2 regions of the Bradyrhizobium japonicum USDA 6 genome follow, and region 1 is predicted to be linked to the other one. Evidence: predicted binding sites of a transcription regulator. Region 1 holds the regulator's gene; the other holds the start of a gene.
What was found. The regulator PhoB, encoded in region 1, activates phosphate uptake and scavenging genes when phosphate is short. The targets are predictions, from matches to a motif close to TGTCATNNANCTGTCAT.

Region 1 (9,174 bases):
TTCGCCACGCACTTCGCTGACGATGTCGGGATAACGATCGATCACGGAGGCGAGCTTCTGCTTGAGCAGCAGCGACATCTTCTGCACGTGGTCGAAGAAGCCGGGCTTGAGCATGACGTCGAGCACGGCGTTGGCAGCCGAGATCGCGAGCGGATTGCCGCCGAAGGTCGAGCCGTGCGAGCCGGGCCCCATGCCCGCAGCCGCGTCCGCGGTCGCCAGCACCGCGCCGATCGGGAAGCCGCCACCGAGCGCTTTGGCCAGCGACATCACGTCAGGCGTGACGCCGGTGCGGCGATGCGCGAACAGATCGCCGGTGCGGCCCATGCCGGTCTGCACCTCGTCGAACGCGAGCAGCAGGCCCTTCTCGTCGCAGAGCTGGCGCAACGCCCTCAGGAAGGCGGGCGTTGCCGAACGTACGCCGCCCTCGCCCTGGATCGGCTCGATCAGGATGCCGGCGGTCTGCGGACCGATCGCCTTCTTGACGGCTTCGATATCGCCATGCGGGACCTGGTCGAAGCCGTCCATCGGCGGGCCGAACCCTTCGAGATATTTTGCCGAACCGGTCGCGGCGAGCGTTGCCAGCGTGCGGCCGTGGAAGGCGCCTTCGAAGGTGATGATGCGGTAACGCTCCGGATGCCCCTTGGAGAAGTGATGATGGCGGACCAGCTTGATCACACCTTCCAGCGCTTCAGCGCCGGAATTGCAGAAGAACACGAAGTCCGCGAAGCTTTCATCGCACAGACGCGCGGCAAGCTTCTCGCCGTCCGGGCTCTGGAACAGGTTCGACATGTGCCAGAGTTTGGTGGCCTGCTCCTGCAACGCCTTGACCAACGCAGGATGAGCATGGCCGAGCGCATTCACCGCCACGCCCGAGGTGAAATCGAGATAGCGATCGCCATTGGTCGCAATCAGCCAGCAGCCTTCACCGCGCTCGAAACCGAGGTCGGACCTGGCGAAAACGGGGAGCAAATGCGGCGCTGCGCTGTTAGTCATGACGATCACTTGAATGTTGCGGACGGCGTGAGCGTGCATTGCGCAACGCACCATCGACCGGCCCGGAAAACGAAACGTGCCGCCTTTTAAGGGCGGCACGTGTGACTATCTTATGCCTGATGAAACCGGTGTCAATGCCGCCCGGAAAGCCTCGCGAAACCCAGAATCCGTAGTCTTGCGGTGGCGATTTTGCGTATTTCCGCCACGGAACATGTGGAAGCGAGTCGGCGGACTCTTGCGCGTGAGTCACGCCATATTGTAGCGTTTGGCTTGTCAGATACGACATCTCGTGCAGCAGTTCTGATCCCAAGAGTCCTCATGTACCGGCGTAAGCGTTCGGGCGCATCTGGCGCGCCCGGCGAGCCTTAAGGGATTCTGGCGGCACGGGTTTTTCGAGGCTTAGGCATTCGCCGTGCGGCCGCCAGGATGGCAGGCGCCGGCGAAGGAAAGGGTGCAATGACCGTTTTGACCTGGTCGGATGATCGCGTCGAGCAGCTGAAAAAGCTCTGGGAGGCCGGACTTTCGGCCAGCCAGATCGCCGCTGAACTCGGCAATGTGACCCGCAATGCCGTAATCGGCAAAGTGCACCGGCTCGGCCTGTCGGGCCGCGCCAAGAGCCCTTCATCGGCAGCGCCGCGGCCGCGCAAGGCGCGCCCCGCCCAGCACATGATGCGGGTGACCCGCCCGATCGCACGCGGCAACACCGCGCTGGCGCAAGCCTTCGAAGTCGAGGTCGAGGCCGAACCGGTCACCTACGACAACGTCGTGCCGATGAGCCAGCGGCTGTCTCTGCTGGAGCTGAACGAGGCCACCTGCCACTGGCCGGTCGGCGACCCCTCGAGCCCGGATTTCTTCTTCTGCGGCGGCAAGGCGCTCTCCGGCCTGCCCTACTGCGCCCAGCACTCGCGCGTGGCGTATCAGCCCGCGGCGGATCGCCGGCGTGCACCGGCGAAGCCGGGTCCGCGCTGAGTACAGCTCCAGCAGACAACCTTGTCCCGGCACAGAGCCGGGACGATCGAGCAAGAAAAAAAGCGCGCCGGGTGGCGCGCTTTTTGTTTGCCGGCTTGCAGCGGACCTTACGCCTGCTCCGCCTTCGCAAAGCGATCGTCCAGTGCGTAGCCCGCGCCGCGGACGGTGCGGATCGGGTCCTGCTCGCGACCGAGATTGAGCAGCTTGCGCAGGCGGCCGATATGGACGTCGACGGTGCGCTCGTCGATGTAGATGTCACGGCCCCAGACGCTGTCGAGCAGCTGCTCGCGCGAGAACACGCGGCCGGGATGCTCCAGAAAGAACTCCAGCAGGCGATATTCGGTCGGGCCGAGATCGATCGGCCGGCCCGAACGCGCCACGCGGCGCTTGTCGCGGTCGAGTTCGATGTCGCCATAGGCGAGCACGGTGGCGAGCCGCTCCGGGCTGGCGCGCCTGAGCAGGCCCTTCACGCGTGCCAGCAGCTCCGGCACCGAGAACGGCTTGACGATGTAGTCGTCGGCGCCGGTCGCAAGACCCCGCACCCGCTCACTCTCCTCGCCGCGCGCGGTGAGCATGATGATCGGAAGCTGCTTGGTCTCGGGCCGGGTGCGCAGCCGCCGGCACAGCTCGATGCCGGAGAGGCCCGGCAGCATCCAGTCGAGCACGATCAAATCGGGGATGTGCTCCTTGAGGCGGGTGTCGGCGTCGTCGCCGCGCATCACCGTCTCGACGTCATAGCCGTCGCCTTCGAGGTTGTAGCGGAGAAGCTCGGTGAGAGCTTCCTCGTCCTCAACCACCATAATGCGTGCGCCCATGGTGTCGTCGCTCCTTAAGTGTTCGGGACCGTCGTGGCGAAGGTCGTCATGTCGCCCTTCGGCCGCTTGTCGGTGATCGCCTGGCCCTCGATCATGTAGAACACGGTCTCGGCAATGTTGGTGGCGTGGTCACCGATGCGCTCAATGTTCTTGGCGCAGAACATCAGGTGGATGCAGAACGAGATGTTGCGCGGATCCTCCATCATGTAGGTGAGCAGCTCGCGGAACAGCGAGGTGCAGATGGCGTCGACTTCCTCGTCGCCCTTCCACACCGCCATCGCCGCCGGTAGATCGTGCGCGGCATAGGCATCCAGCACCGACTTGACCTGCTGCTGCACGAGATCGGTCATGTGCTCCAGGCCGCGGAACAGCTTGAGCGGATGGAAATCCGTCTCCAGCGCCGCGACGCGCTTGCCCATGTTCTTGGCGAGGTCGCCGATCCGCTCGAGATCGGTCGCGACGCGCATGGCGCCGACGATCTCGCGCAGATCGACCGCCATCGGCTGGCGGCGCGCGATGGTGAGCACGGCGCGCTCCTCGATCTTCTTCTGAAGCGCGTCGAGATCGGCGTCGATGGTGACGACGCGCTGGCCGAGCGCGACGTCGCGGCGGATCAGCGCGTCGACGGAATCGACGATCATGCGCTCGGCGATGCCTCCCATCTCGGCGACCAGGCGCGTGAGCTCCTGGAGGTCGGTGTCGAAGGCCTTTGCGGTATGTTCAGAACCCATGTTCCGTCTCCTCAGCCGAACCGGCCGGTGATGTAATCCTGCGTGCGCCGGTCGGTCGGCGACGTGAAGATCTTGCTGGTGTCGTCGAACTCGATCAGCTCGCCGAGATACATGAAGGCGGTCTTGTCGGAGACGCGCGCCGCCTGCTGCATGTTGTGGGTGACGATCGCGATCGTGTAGTTCTCGGACAGCTCCTGGATCAGCTCCTCGACCTTGGCGGTCGAGATCGGGTCGAGCGCCGAGCAGGGCTCGTCGAACAGGATCACCTCGGGCCGCACCGCGACCGTGCGGGCGATGCAGAGGCGCTGCTGCTGGCCGCCGGAGAGCGACAGGCCGGAGGCGTTGAGCTTGTCCTTGACCTCGTTCCACAGCGCGCCACCGCGCAGCGCCTTTTCGACGCGGTCGTCCATCTCGGACTTCGAGATCTTCTCATAGAGACGGATGCCGAAGGCGATGTTCTCGTAGATCGTCATCGGGAACGGCGTCGGCTTCTGGAACACCATGCCGACGCGGGCGCGCAGCAGATTGAGGTCCAGCTTGGGGTCGAGGATGTTGGTCTGGTCGAGCATCAGCTGACCGGTGACGCGCTGGCCCGGATAGAGATCGTACATCCGGTTGAAGATGCGCAGCAGGGTGGACTTGCCGCAGCCCGACGGGCCGATGAACGCCGTGACTCGGTTGGTCCCGAGCGCCAGATTGATGTTCTTCAGCGCGTGGTGCTCGCCATAATAGAAGTTCAGGTTGCGCACCGTCACCTTGGCCGGGGCCTCGGGCAACACCGGCGCCTGCGGCAAACCACCGGCCGCGCTCATCGATACGGAAAGCTCACTCATTTTGCGGTCCTCTCGGCGCCAAGGATGCGCGCGCCAATGTTCAGGGCAAGCACGGTAATCGTGATCAGCAGCGCGCCGCTCCAGGCGAGCTGCTTCCAATAGGCGTAGGGGCTCTGGACAAAGTTGTTGATGGTGACCGGCAGGTTCGCCATCGTCTTGTTCAGGCCGAGGCTGAAGAACTGGTTCGACAGCGCAGTAAAGAGCAGCGGCGCGGTCTCGCCGGCGACGCGGGCGGTCGCGAGCAGCACGCCGGTGATGAGGCCGGAACGGGCGGCACGATAAGCGATGCGCTTGATCACCAGCGAGCGCGGCAGGCCGAGCGCGGACGCCGCCTCACGCAGCGCGTTCGGCACCAGCAGCAACATGTCCTCGGTAGTGCGCAGCACCACCGGGATGACGATGACCGCGAGCGCGAGCGCGCCTGCGATCGCCGAGAAGCCGCGCATCGGCACCACCACCGCACCATAGATGAACAGGCCGATGATGATCGAGGGCGCCGACAGGAGGATGTCGTTGATGAAGCGGATCACCGAGGTCAGGCGATCGTTGCGGCCGTACTCGGCAAGATAGGTGCCGGCAAACAGGCCGAGCGGCGCGCCGATACCGACGCCGAGCACGGTCATGATGATCGAACCGACGATGGCGTTGCGCAGGCCGCCTTCGGTCGAGCCCGGAGGCGGAGTGTCCGCGACAAAGATCTCCAGGTTCAGACCGGCGATGCCGTTGTAGAGCAGCGTGATCAGGATCAGCGCAAGCCAGGTGACGCCGAAGGCGGCGGCGGCCATGCAGAGACCGCGAACGACGATGTCCTTGCGGCGGCGGCGTGAATAGATCGGGTTCATGGCGCTAGTTCCCCGCCTTCTTTTCCAGCCGCATCAGCATCAGCCGCGCCGCTGCGAGCACGAAGAACGTCAGCACGAACAGCAGCAGGCCGAGCAGGATCAGGCCGGACTGGTGCAGGCCGTCGCTCTCGGCGAACTCGGATGCGATCGCCGCCGAGATCGTGGTGCCCGGGGCAAAGATCGAGGAGGAAATGCGGAACGAGTTGCCGATGATGAAGGTCACGGCCATGGTCTCGCCGAGCGCGCGGCCCAGCGCCAGCATGACGCCACCGATGACGCCGACGCGGGTGTAGGGGATCACCACGCTGCGGACGACTTCCCAGGTGGTGCAGCCGACGCCGTAAGCGGCTTCCTTCAGCACCGGCGGCACCGTCTTGAACACGTCGACCGAGATCGAGGTGATGAAGGGCAGCACCATGATCGCGAGGATCAGCGCGGCGTTGAACAGGCTGAGATAGGACGGGGGACCTGCGAAGATGGCGCCCAGCACGGGGACGCCGTCGAAGATCTTGATCATGAAGGGCTGGAAGGTGTTGGCAAGGAACGGGCCCAGCACGAAGAAGCCCCACATGCCGTAGATGATCGAGGGGATGCCGGCGAGCAGCTCGATCGCCATGCCGATCGGGCGGCGCAGCCATTGCGGACAGAGTTCGGTGAGGAAGATCGCAATGCCGAGACCCACGGGAATGGCGATCAGCATCGCGATGAAGGAGGTCACGAGGGTGCCGTACATCGGTCCGAGCGCGCCGAGCACCGGCGGATCGGCGGACGGCGCCCAGCGCTGCGTCCACAGGAAGGAGAGGCCGTATTCCTTCATCGCCGGGAAGGCGCCGACGATCAGCGAAATGATGATGCCGCCGAGGATGAGCAGCACCGAGATCGCGGAGAGCCGCGTGATCCAGTAGAAGGTGACGTCGCCGAGCTTGAAGGCGCTCAAGGCCTTGGCGCGGTCATAAGGTCCGGCGTCGTCGATTACATCGCTCTGAACGGCCATCTCTGCCACGCCGATCCCCTGTGCCCGTTTGATATACGCTTGTTGTCGGTCTTGTTGTTGGTCTTACGCTCCGGATGCGGCGCGAGGCCGATCCGGAGCGGAGGTCTTGTGAGATCCCGGCGCCCAGTCCGGGACAAGAGCGCTTAGCTCTTGATCTCGGCAGCCCAGGTCTTCTCGATCAGCTGGACGACCGGGTCCGGCATCGGGATGTAGTCGAGTTCTTCAGCCGCCTTGCCGCCGCTCTTGAAGGCCCAGCGGAAGAACTTGATGGCTTCCTGCGAGGCTGCCTTGTCGGTGGCATCCTTGTGCATGAGGATGAAGGTCGCCGCCGTGATCGGCCAGGACTTGTCGCCGGGCTGGTCGGTCAGGATGACGTAGTAGCCGGGAGCCTTGGCCCAGTCGGCGTTGGACGCGGCGGCCTGGAAGGCTTCGACGGTCGGCTGCACCGGCTTGCCGGCCTTGTTGACGAGACCGGTGTAGGTCAGCTTGTTCTGCTTGGCATAGGCGTACTCGACGTAGCCGATCGAGTTCTTGGTCTGGCTGATGTTGCCCGACACGCCTTCGTTGCCCTTGGCGCCGACGCCGACCGGCCACTCGACCGCGGTGCCCTCGCCGACCTTGCTCTTCCAGTCCGCGCTGGCCTTGGACAGATAGTTGGTGAAGTTGAAGGTGGTGCCCGAACCATCCGAGCGGCGGACCACGGTGATCGCGTCCGACGGCAGCTTCACGTTCGGATTGAGCTTCTTGATCGCGGCGTCGTCCCACTTGGTAATCTTGCCGAGATAGATGCTTGCCAGGGTCTCGCCATCGAACACCAGCTCGCCGGGCTTCACGCCCTCGATGTTGACGACCGGAACGATGGCGCCCATCACCATCGGCCACTGGACGAGGCCGTCCTTCTCGAGCTGCTCGGCCTTGAGCGGCGCGTCGCTGGCGCCGAAGGTCACGGTCTTGGCCTGGATCTGCTTGATGCCGCCGCCGGAGCCGATCGACTGGTAGTTCAGACCGTTGCCGGTCTCCTTCTTGTAGGCGTCGGCCCACTTGGAATAGATCGGGAACGGGAACGTCGCACCGGCACCCGTAATGTCGGCAGCAAAGGCCGCCGTCGCCGATGCGGCGACCAAGCCGGCAGCGACGATCGTTTTGATGAAATTCATGGTGGTCTCCATACAGGGGAGCGAAGCGCCATCCGCGCCCGATCGCGCTCCCCGTGCCGCCCCTTTAGGAGCGGTCGGCTGTGCTTTTACGAAGGTTTCGTGACAGCTGGATGACACATCCAAGCAATTGAAATCGCTTGAATATCAGGTTGAAGCCGCCGTCTTCGCCTGGGGAAAACAGGCCGTGAAAACGGCGCCCTGCTTGGGCACGCTCTCGATCAAAAGCCGGCCGCGATGGCGGTTAAGAATATGTTTCACCAGCGATAATCCGAGCCCCGTCCCGCCCTGCGAGCGGCTGTCGCCGACGTCGACCCGGTAGAACCGCTCGGTCAGTCGCGGCAGGTGCTCGGGCGCGATGCCGGGGCCGAAATCGCGGACCATGACCCGGATTTCCTGAGTTCCATCAGTGGCTGCTGCCGCGGCCAGCGACACGATGACACGTCCGCCCGACGCCCCGTATTTGAGCGCGTTCTCGATCAGGTTCTCGAACAGGCGGAGCAATTCCTCGCGGTCGCCCGCGATCATCACGGGCGTTTCGGGCAGATGGGTTTCGACCTCGACCTGGCGCTCCCGCGCCAGCGGCTCGAGCCCGTCGGCGACCTGGAAGATGATCGGCAGCAGGTCGACCAGGGTGTCGGGCCGCACATGGGCCGACAGCTCGACCCGCGACAGCGAGAGCAGATCGTCGATCAGGCGCGCCATCCGGGTCGCCTGGTTGTGCATGATGCCGAGGAACCGCTCGCGCGCCTTGGGATCGTCCTTGGCCTGGCCCTGGAGCGTGTCGATGAAGCCCGACAGCGCGGCAAGCGGCGTGCGCAGCTCGTGGCTGGCATTGGCGACGAAGTCCGCGCGCATCTCCTCGACCCGGCGCAGCGGCGTCTGGTCGTGGAAGGTCATCAGCATGCATTTGTCGGCGCCGCCGAAGGAGGTCGGCACCGGCACCGGCGTGATGATCAGCTCCATCCAGCGATCGACCGGGACATGGTCGAGATAGGTCGCGCGCCGCGGCTCGGTGGTGGCGATCGATTCACGCAGCGCGGTGATGATCTCCGGCGAGCGCAGCGCGAACTGGGCGAGCTCGTTCTTGCGCAGCGCCGGCGCCAGCTGGGCGGCGGCGGCATTGAGATGGATGACGCGCCCGGCGCGGTCGAGCAGCACGGCCGGATCCGGCATGCCAGCGACGACCGCGGCCACCGCCGCGCTCTCGACCGGGTTGACGCGGCGGGTGTCGTCGCGCGAGGCGGCATTGTCGTGCAGCCGCCAGGGGATCAGCGCCGCGGCCGCGATGCAGAGGAACACCGTCGCCGCCCGCATCACCGACAATTCGCCGAGCGAGACCACCACCGACAGCGCCAGCGCCGCGGCGATCAGGATAACGGTCGAGTGCCGCAGCCGGTCGGACCAGGGCTGCGCCGAGGGAGAAGATGGGGCGTCGATCGCCATCGGGGCGGGCTTCTCCTAAGGGGATGCGCCGGTCAGGCGCCGCTGTCGCTGCGCTCTCTCACATAGGCGGCTTCACGCGCCGGGCCGGGGTCGAGCTTGAGCGCCGCCTGCTGCAAGCGCTTCGATCGAGCGCCGATTATAACCTCGCGAAACGTCAGCAAGATTACAGATATGACGAAGGGGGAGAGATAATAGAGGACGCGGAACAGGAGCATGCCACCCAGCAGTTCCTCGCGATCCATCTGCCAGAGGCCGACCAGCATGGCGGCATCGAACACGCCGAGCCCGCCCGGCGAGTGGCTGGCGAAACCGAGCAGCGTCGCCGAGACGAAGATCACCGCCACCACGACGAAGCCGAGATTGGGCTCGTCCGGGACCAGCACGTACATCGCGAGCG
Region 2 (9,174 bases), 4.6 Mb from region 1:
TCATCACCGGCTTTGCGCTCGGTGTGATCGAGGGCCTGACCAAGTATTTCTACCCCGAGGCCTCCAACACCGTCGTGTTCGTGCTGATGGTGCTGGTGCTCTTGGTGAAGCCAACGGGATTGACGGGAAGGGCGGCCTGATATGACAGCCTTGACGGACGACACGCTGCCGGTGACCCCGCGCGCCATTCGAGACGAGATGATCGTATTCGTCGTGATGGCACTGCTGCTGGCCGCAGTGCCATTCAGCGGCATCTACCCGTTCTTCGTGATGCAGGCGCTGTGCTTCGCGCTGCTTGCCTGTGCTTTCAACCTCCTGATCGGCTATGGCGGCTTGCTGTCGTTCGGCCACGCGATGTTCCTCGGCACGGCGGGCTATTGCAGCGCGCATGCGCTGAAGGTGTGGGCGCTGCCGCCGGAGCTCGGCATCCTCGTCGGTATCGTCGCGGCTTTCGGCCTCTCGCTCATCACCGGCTACATCTCGATCCGCCGCCAGGGCATCTACTTCTCGATGATCACGCTGGCGCTGTCGCAGCTGCTTTACTTCATCTACCTCCAGGCGCCGTTCACCCATGGTGAGGACGGCATCCAGGGCATTCCGCAGGGGCGCATGTTCGGCGTGTTCGATCTCTCGAAGCCGACGGTGCTTTATTATGTCGTGCTGGTCGGCTTCCTCGCCGGCTTCCTGCTGATCTACCGCATCATCAACTCGCCGTTCGGCGAGGTGCTGAAGGCGATCCGCGAGAACGAGCCGCGCGCGATCTCGCTCGGTTACCGGACCGACCAGTACAAGTTCCTGGCGTTCGTCCTGTCGGGCACGCTGGCCGGCTTTGCCGGTTCGCTGAAAGTGTTCGTGGCGCAGAACGCCTCGCTCACCGATGTGCACTGGTCGATGTCGGGCGAGGTCGTGCTGATGACGCTGGTCGGCGGTCTTGGCACCATTTTCGGTCCCGTGGTCGGCGCCTTCGCGATCATCGCCATGCAGCAATATCTGGCCGGCTTCGGCCAGTGGGTGACGGTGATCCAGGGCTCGATCTTCGTGATCTGCGTGCTCACCTTCCGTCGCGGCGTCATCGGCGAAATCGCCCATTACTTGCGGCGATCGCTCTAAATCATTGATATCGCGCCAATTTCATTGATGCGCGAATCCGGTGGATGATCCGACTCCGCGGGCGTGAGATGACACGCGCGCGGAGCGGAAATGGTCTATGACAGTTTTGTGACGGCCAGTTCGGGCCGGGCCATTTCCAACCGGTAGCCTATCCCCATGATGCGATGGTTTCGCGCTTTCCTTCCCAAGGAAGAACGGTTCTTCGACCTGTTCGACCGCCATGCACAGACCGTGATCCAGGGCTCGATCGCGCTCCAGGGCATGCTCAACGGAGGCGAGGAGACGCCGGTCTACTGCCAGCGCGTCAACCAGTTCGAGAACGACGCCGACAACATCACCCGTGAGGTGCTGACGGCGGTGCGCCGCACCTTCATCACGCCGTTCGACCGCGGCGACATCAAGAACCTGATCACCTCGATGGACGATGCCATCGACCAGATGCAGCAGACGGCCAAGGCCGTGATGCTGTTCGAGGTCCGCACCTTCGAGCCGCCGATGCGGGAGATTGGCGGGCTCCTGATCGAATGCGCCAATCTCGTGGGGCGCGCGTTGCCGCTGATGCAGTCGATCGGTCCGAACGTCGCGATGCTGACCGCGATCACGGAAGAGCTGGGCAAGCTGGAGGGCCGGGTCGACGATCTCCATGACATCGGGCTGAAGGAGCTGTTTCTCAAGCACCGTGATGGCAGCGCGATGGATTTCATCGTCGGCGTCGAGATCTATGACCATCTCGAAAAGGTGGCCGACCGTTTCGACGACGTCGCGAACGAGATCAACAGCATCGTCATCGAGCAGGTTTAGCGCATGATCCGGAAAAGTGTGCAGCGGTTTTCCGCTCAGATCATGCGCAAAGCTTAGGGCAGGGGTCGCGCCGTGGATGCTGCGCTCGGACTTCCTGTCCTCGTCGGCTTGATCGCCGTCGCGCTGCTGTTCGACTTCCTGAACGGTCTGCACGACGCCGCCAATTCGATCGCGACCATCGTTTCGACCCGCGTGCTGCGGCCGCAATTCGCGGTGTTGTGGGCCGCGTTCTTCAATTTCATCGCCTTCATGGTGTTCGGGCTGCATGTTGCCCAGACCATCGGCACCGGCATCATCGATCCCGCGGTGGTCGACGCGCAGGTGATCTTCGCGGCGCTCGTCGGCGCGATCGTCTGGAACCTGGTGACCTGGGGGCTCGGCATCCCATCCTCCTCCTCGCATGCGCTGATCGGCGGTCTCGTCGGCGGCGGCATGGCCAAGGCCGGGATTTCGGCGGCGGTGTGGAGCGGCCTGTCCAAGGCGGTGCTGGCGATCGTGTTGTCGCCGCTGGTCGGCTTCCTGCTCGCGATGATGCTGGTCGCGATCGTGTCCTGGCTCTCGGTGCGCTCGACGCCGTTCGCGGTCGATCGCGCCTTCCGTATCCTGCAATTCGCCTCCGCCTCGCTTTATTCGCTGGGCCACGGCGGCAATGACGCCCAGAAGACCATGGGCATCATCGCCGTGCTGCTGTATTCGCAAGGGCATCTCGGCGGCGAATTCTCGGTGCCGTTCTGGGTGGTGCTGTCCTGCCAGGCCGCGATGGCGCTGGGCACGCTGATGGGCGGCTGGCGCATCGTCCGCACCATGGGCCTGCGCATCACCAAGCTGACGCCGATGCAGGGCTTTTGCGCTGAGACCGGCGGCGCCGCGACCCTGTTCATGGCGACCTTCCTCGGCGTTCCCGTCTCGACCACCCACACCATCACCGGCGCGATCGTCGGCGTTGGCGCGGCCCGCCGCGTCTCGGCGGTGCGCTGGAACGTCGCGAGCTCGATCGTCTATGCCTGGGTGATCACGATCCCGGCCTCGGCCATCGTCGCGGCGCTGACCTGGTGGGCGGTCCAGATTTTCGTCAGGTGACGAATTTCAGCCCGGCGATGCCGGCGACGATCAGCCCAATGCTGGCGAGGCGGAAGGCGGTGGCCGGCTCGCCGAACAGAATGATGCCAAGCGCGGCGGTACCGACCGCGCCGATGCCGGTCCAGACCGCGTAGGCGGTTCCGACGGGCAGCGATTTGAGGGCTAAACCGAGCAGGATGACACTGCCGGCCATCGCCGCGAGCGTGATGACGGACGGAACAAGCTTGGTAAAACCCTCGGTGTATTTCAGGCCGATCGCCCAGGTAATCTCGAGAAGACCGGCGACGAACAGGATGCTCCAGGCCATAACGACCCTCCATTCAAGGCAGGGTCGTCCCCGCGGCAAATATGCTGATGAGGGAGAGGCCGTCCTCCCCAGGAGCGGATATGGGGCTGGCCGAAGGGCTCCGCAATCACCACATGAGGCTTGATCAGGCCCATTTTCCCTGCCAAACGCTCCCGCCATGTCCGACATCGCCATATCAGCCGACTCGCCGGCCCGTTCCCCGCTTGCCACCGAGGTGGCGCGGCGGCGCACCTTCGCGATCATCTCCCACCCGGACGCGGGCAAGACCACGCTGACCGAGAAGCTGCTGCTGTTCGGCGGTGCCATCAATCTCGCCGGCCAGGTCAAGGCCAAGGGCGAGCGGCGCAACACGCGTTCGGACTGGATGAAGATCGAGCGCGAGCGCGGCATCTCGGTCGTGACCTCGGTCATGACCTTCGAGTTCGAGGGGCTTGTGTTCAATCTGCTGGACACGCCGGGCCATGAGGACTTTTCGGAGGACACCTACCGTACGCTCACGGCGGTCGACTCCGCTGTCATGGTGATCGACGCTGCCAAGGGCATCGAGGCGCGCACCCGAAAGCTGTTCGAGGTTTGTCGTCTTCGGGATATCCCGATCATCACCTTCATCAACAAGATGGACCGCGAGAGCCGCGACGTCTTCGAGCTGCTCGACGAGATCGAGAAGACGCTGGCGCTCGACACCACGCCGATGACCTGGCCGGTCGGCCGCGGCCGCGACTTCCTCGGCACCTATGACGTCGCCAATGGCGGCGTGCGCCTGCTCGAAGGCGGTGGCGCCAAGACCGGCGCGGCCCAGCAGATCGAGATCGCGGAGCTGGCCAAGCTCAATGCGAACCTCGACGTCGGAGCGGTGAAGGACGAGCTCGAGCTCGTCACCGAAGCGTCAAAACCGTTCGAGCTTGGCGCGTTTCGCGAGGGCCATCTGACGCCGGTCTATTTCGGCAGCGCGTTGCGCAATTTCGGCGTCGGCGACCTCCTGGAAGGTCTCGGCAAGTTCGCGCCCGAGCCGCGCGCGCAGGAGAGCGACCAGCGCAAGGTCGAGGCCACCGATCCGCGTATGAGCGCCTTCGTGTTCAAGATCCAGGCGAACATGGATCCGAACCACCGCGACCGCATCGCCTTTGCGCGCCTGTGCTCCGGCAAGCTCAGCCGCGGCATGAAAGCCAAGCTGGTGCGCACCGGCAAGAGCATGCCGTTGTCGAGCCCGCAATTCTTCTTCGCGCAGGACCGTTCGGTCGCGGACGAGGCCTTCGCCGGCGACGTCGTCGGCATTCCCAATCACGGCACGTTGCGTATCGGCGATACGCTAACCGAGGGCGAGGATTTCACCTTCGTCGGCGTGCCGAGCTTCGCGCCGGAAATCGTCCGCCGCGTGCGTCTCACCGACGCGATGAAGGCGAAGAAGCTGAAGGAAGCGCTTCAGCAGATGTCCGAAGAGGGCGTGGTGCAAGTGTTCCGCCCGCGCGACGGCGCACCGGCGCTGGTCGGCGTGGTCGGCGCGCTGCAGCTCGACGTGCTGAAGGCACGGCTTGAGGCTGAATATTCGCTGCCGGTCGAGTTCGAGGTCAGCGAGTTCCAGCTCGCGCGCTGGGTCTCGTCGGAGGACCGCAAGAAGCTCGACACCTTCATCGCCGGCAACACCTCGAGCATCGCCGACGATGTCGACGGCGATCCCGTATATCTGGCGAGAAACGAGTTCTATCTCGGCTACGCCAGGGAGCGCGCCGAGGGCATCGAGTTCACGAACGTCAAGGACGTCAAGAAGAAGGGGTAGAGCGCTCTCCGCGCGCTGCTGCGTGGGCACACTCCGCTGTCACTCCCCGCGAAGGCGGGGAATCCAGTACGCCGCAGCCTCTCGATTCCATCGCCGCCGTCTCGGAGTACTGGGTCGCCCGGTCGAGCCGGGCGACGACACCGGAGCTAAACGCGAGCATGTGAACAGCCACAGGCTTGACGCGTTCGTTGTCGATGCCACGTTGGTACATGTGGCATTGTGAGCTCGCATCATGTGGCGCGGCATCCTGGTTTTTCTCCTGCTGGCGATATCGACGGTTGCCGCCGATGCGCAGCGCCGCCAGATCAATCCGATCCCGTTTTCGCATGAGCCGTGCAGCGTGCTCGATTATCGGCCCTGCACGCCGTACTATTGCAGCCCGCTCGAGCATGGCCCCTGCATTCCCGAGATCGACTACCCCTACGGCCAGAATCTCCAGCTCACGATCGAAAGCGTGCCGGCGGAGGCTGATCGCGCCAAATACCGGAAGCCGGATCACGATCTCGATACGATCGGCGATCTCTTTGCCGAGCTGCGCACCTGCTGGTCGCCACCACCGGACAATGCGCGCGCGGGCATGCAGATGGCGGTGCGCTTCAGCTTCAACAAGGCGGGTGGCATGATCGGTCCGCCGCAGCTGACCTATGCCACCGCGGGCGTTCCGGCCGATACCCGAACGACCTATCTCAACGCGATCAATTCATCGCTGAAAGCCTGCCTGCCGCTCAAATTCACCAGTGGCCTCGGCGGCGCTCTGGCCGGACGGCCGATCGCGATCCGCTATGTCGATAATCGCGAGCTTGGAAAATAGCTCTATCCCCGCATCCTGAGGCCGCGCTTGCGCGCGTCTCGCAGGATGAACGCAGCGCTGTTGCAGAGCCGGGCCTTCACGCCTGATCATGAGGCCGAGAGTTGCGACCCGCGCCCAATCGATGATACGCCATGTGCGGGGGCGCTGGTTGAGGGGAGGATGTCGTGGGTCTGCTGGTCATGATCCTGGGGCTGATGCTGTTTTTTGCGGCCCATGTTTTCACAACGAAACGCGAGGCGCGCGCGCAGGCGATCGCGAGGCTGGGCGAGGGGACCTACAAGATCCTTTATGCTGCGGTCTCGCTTGCGGGACTGGCGCTCATCATCTGGGGCTTCGCCCATTATCGCGCGGCCGGAATGATCCCGGTTTGGGAGCCGCCGGTCGCATTCAAGCACATTGCAGTCGCGCTGATGCTGCCCGCGGTCATTCTGGTGGTGGCGTCCTACTTGCGCGGGCGCATCTATGCGACGCTGAAGCATCCGATGCTGGCGGGCATCAAATTGTGGGCGGCCGCGCATCTGCTCGCCAACGGCGATCTCGGCTCCATCATCCTGTTTGGCTCGTTCCTGGGCTGGGCCGTGTACGACCGCATCTCGCTGAAGCATCGCACCGATGGCGGCGGCCCGCCGATTCCGGTGGGTGGGGTCACCAATGATCTGATCGCCGTTGCAGTCGGTGTCGTCGCCTATCTCGCGCTGGCTTTCGCATTCCACCCGGTTGTGATCGGCGTTCCCGTCATGGGAATCTAACGACAGCCGATCAGCGCAAGACTGTTCCGCGCAGTCATGCGCGGAACGTGACAAAGCAACGAGCCGAGGGCATTCCGATGGACTGGTCGCAATCTCAGATCCCTCCGATGCGTTTCGAGGCGCGCTTTGGCGATCGGGTGGTGCCGGCCTTCAGCGACCGGCCGGCGAGCCTGTGGGCGATGATCGCGGACGCTTGCGCCCGCAATCCGGACGGCGAAGCGTTGATCGCAGGCGAGGTCCGGTTGAGCTGGCGGCAGGCGGTGGAGCAGGCCGCGCGGATCGCGGCGGGCTTTCGCAAGCTCGGCCTGCAGCGCGGCGATCGTGTCGCGATCCTGCTCGGCAATCGCATCGAATTTCCGCTGCTGCTGTTTGCCGCCGCGCATGAGGGGCTGGTGACGGTGCTGCTCGGCACCCGCCAGCAGAAGCCCGAGATCGCCTATGTCCTCGCCGATTGCGGCGCCAGGATCCTGATCCATGAAGCGGGGCTCTCCGAGCGGCTGCCCGATGCGCTTGATGTCCCCGATGTCATCCACCGCATCGCCGTCGACAGCGATCAGGCCCTGTCGCGTTTCGCCGTGCTCGCCGACAACGTCCCGGCACCGGCGCCGGTCGAGGTCGGCGAGGAGGACACCGCGATGATCCTCTACACCTCAGGCACGACGGGCAAGCCGAAGGGTGCGATGCTCGCCCATTGCAACATCGTCCATTCCTCGATGGTGTTCGTCTCCTGCCTGCAATTGACGGAAGCTGACCGCTCGATCGCGGCGGTGCCGCTCGGCCACGTCACCGGCGTCGTCGCCAACATCACGACCATGATCCGCTGCGGCGGTGCGCTGATCATCATGCCGGAGTTCAAGGCCGCGGATTATCTCAGGCTCGCCGCGCGCGAGCGCGTCACCTACACGGTGATGGTGCCGGCGATGTACAATCTCTGCCTGCTCCAGCCTGATTTCGACAGCTACGATCTCTCGAGCTGGCGCATCGGCGGCTTTGGCGGCGCGCCGATGCCGGTCGCGACCATCGAGAAGCTCAAGGCGACGATTCCCGGCCTGAAGCTCGCGAACTGCTACGGCTCGACCGAGACGACGTCGCCCTCGACGATCATGCCGGGCGAGCTGACCGCGAGCCACATCGACAGTGTCGGCCTGCCGTGTCCCGGTGCCCGCATCGTCGCGATGGGAGCGGACGGCCGCGAGCTGCCTCATGGCGAGATCGGCGAGCTCTGGATCCAGAGCGCCTCCGTCATCAAGGGCTACTGGAATAACCCGAAGGCGACGGCCGAAAGCTTCACGGGCGGATTCTGGCATTCCGGCGATCTCGGCTCGGTCGACGCGGAGGGGTTTGTCCGCGTGTTCGACCGGCAGAAGGACATGATCAATCGCGGCGGCCTGAAGATCTATTCGGCCGAGGTCGAATCCGTGCTGGCCGGCCACCCCGCCGTGGTCGAGAGCGCGATCATTGCCAAGGCTTGCCCGGTGCTGGGCGAGCGCGTCCACGCCGTGGTGGTGACGCGCGCGCCGGTGACCGGCGAGGCCTTGCGCGTCTGGTGCGCGGAGCGGCTGTCCGACTACAAGGTCCCCGAAACCATGGCGATCACCTCCGAGCCGCTGCCGCGCAATGCCAATGGCAAGGTGCTGAAGCGGCAGCTGCGGGAGCTCCTGGGAGCCTGAGCCGGGTAGGCGGTAACCGGGCTATCCCGGGTGGTTAACGCCTTGATTGGGCTCGCTTTGCCTTGCCACCGCCATATCGTTAGGGTACCCCGCCGCCACGTGGGGACGGGATTCCTGACGCGAACGCATTGGCGCGCGCACCCGGACGGGCATGGGATTATCATAAGTGTCTGAATTATTTGACGAAGTCGACGAGGAAGTACGTCGCGAACAGCTCAAGAAGCTGTGGGACAAGTATTCGATTGTCTTCATTGCCCTGATGGTGCTGATCGTGGCCGCCGTCGGCGGCTGGCGCGGCTACCAATATCTGGAGGGCAAGAAGGCCGCCGAGGCCGGCGCCGCCTTCGAGAAGGCCGCTGAGCTGTCCGACCAAGGCAAGCACGCGGAGGCCGAGGCCGCCTTCACTGAGCTCGCCGCCAAGGCTCCCTCGGGTTATCGCACCCTGGCGCGGCTGCGTGCCGCGGCCGAGGCAGCGCCCCGCGATCCCAAGGCGGCCGCCAAAATGTTTGACGACATCGCCGCCGATCGCAGCATCGGTGGTGAGTGGCAGGATCTGGCGAAGATCCGCGCCGCCGGCTTGCTGGTCGACAGCGCGTCCTATGCCGACATGCAGCAGCGGCTGGAGTCCTCCGCCGCGCCCAAATCCACGTTCCGCCATAGCGCCCGCGAGTTGCTGGCGCTGTCGGCCTGGCGCAACAACGACATGACCGCGGCCCGCAAATGGCTCGACGCGATTGCCGAGGACGGCGAAACGCCGCCCGGTTTGCGCTCACGCGCCGAGGCGCTCCAGGCCCTGCTGCCGCCCGTCGCCAAAAGCTGACGACGGCTCTTTGACGTAGACGAGACACAAGATGCGCCGCACGCCACGC

Region 2: BJ6T_RS27740 (DUF47 domain-containing protein) is a predicted target of PhoB. The motif match lies at 1,208-1,224, and genes of this name have one in related genera.

The regions. Positions count from the first base shown of each region.
Region 1 is NC_017249.1:1,196,960-1,206,133, reverse strand. Features, by position in the region: gene BJ6T_RS05485 (aspartate aminotransferase family protein) at 1-993, opposite strand, end outside; gene BJ6T_RS05480 (GcrA family cell cycle regulator) at 1,450-1,962, shown strand; gene phoB (phosphate regulon transcriptional regulator PhoB) at 2,070-2,777, opposite strand; gene phoU (phosphate signaling complex protein PhoU) at 2,792-3,508, opposite strand; gene pstB (phosphate ABC transporter ATP-binding protein PstB) at 3,520-4,341, opposite strand; gene pstA (phosphate ABC transporter permease PstA) at 4,338-5,183, opposite strand; gene pstC (phosphate ABC transporter permease subunit PstC) at 5,188-6,177, opposite strand; gene pstS (phosphate ABC transporter substrate-binding protein PstS) at 6,321-7,334, opposite strand; gene BJ6T_RS05445 (ATP-binding protein) at 7,479-8,777, opposite strand; gene BJ6T_RS05440 (lysylphosphatidylglycerol synthase domain-containing protein) at 8,810-9,174, opposite strand, start outside.
Region 2 is NC_017249.1:5,837,568-5,846,741, reverse strand. Features, by position in the region: gene BJ6T_RS27750 (branched-chain amino acid ABC transporter permease) at 1-140, shown strand, start outside; gene BJ6T_RS27745 (branched-chain amino acid ABC transporter permease) at 142-1,110, shown strand; gene BJ6T_RS27740 (DUF47 domain-containing protein) at 1,267-1,911, shown strand; gene BJ6T_RS27735 (inorganic phosphate transporter) at 1,984-2,991, shown strand; gene sugE (quaternary ammonium compound efflux SMR transporter SugE) at 2,984-3,298, opposite strand; gene BJ6T_RS27725 (peptide chain release factor 3) at 3,456-5,075, shown strand; gene BJ6T_RS27720 (UCP034077 family protein) at 5,308-5,886, shown strand; gene BJ6T_RS27715 (NnrU family protein) at 6,051-6,635, shown strand; gene BJ6T_RS27710 (class I adenylate-forming enzyme family protein) at 6,713-8,305, shown strand; gene BJ6T_RS27705 (tetratricopeptide repeat protein) at 8,472-9,125, shown strand; gene BJ6T_RS27700 (hypothetical protein) at 9,157-9,174, shown strand, end outside.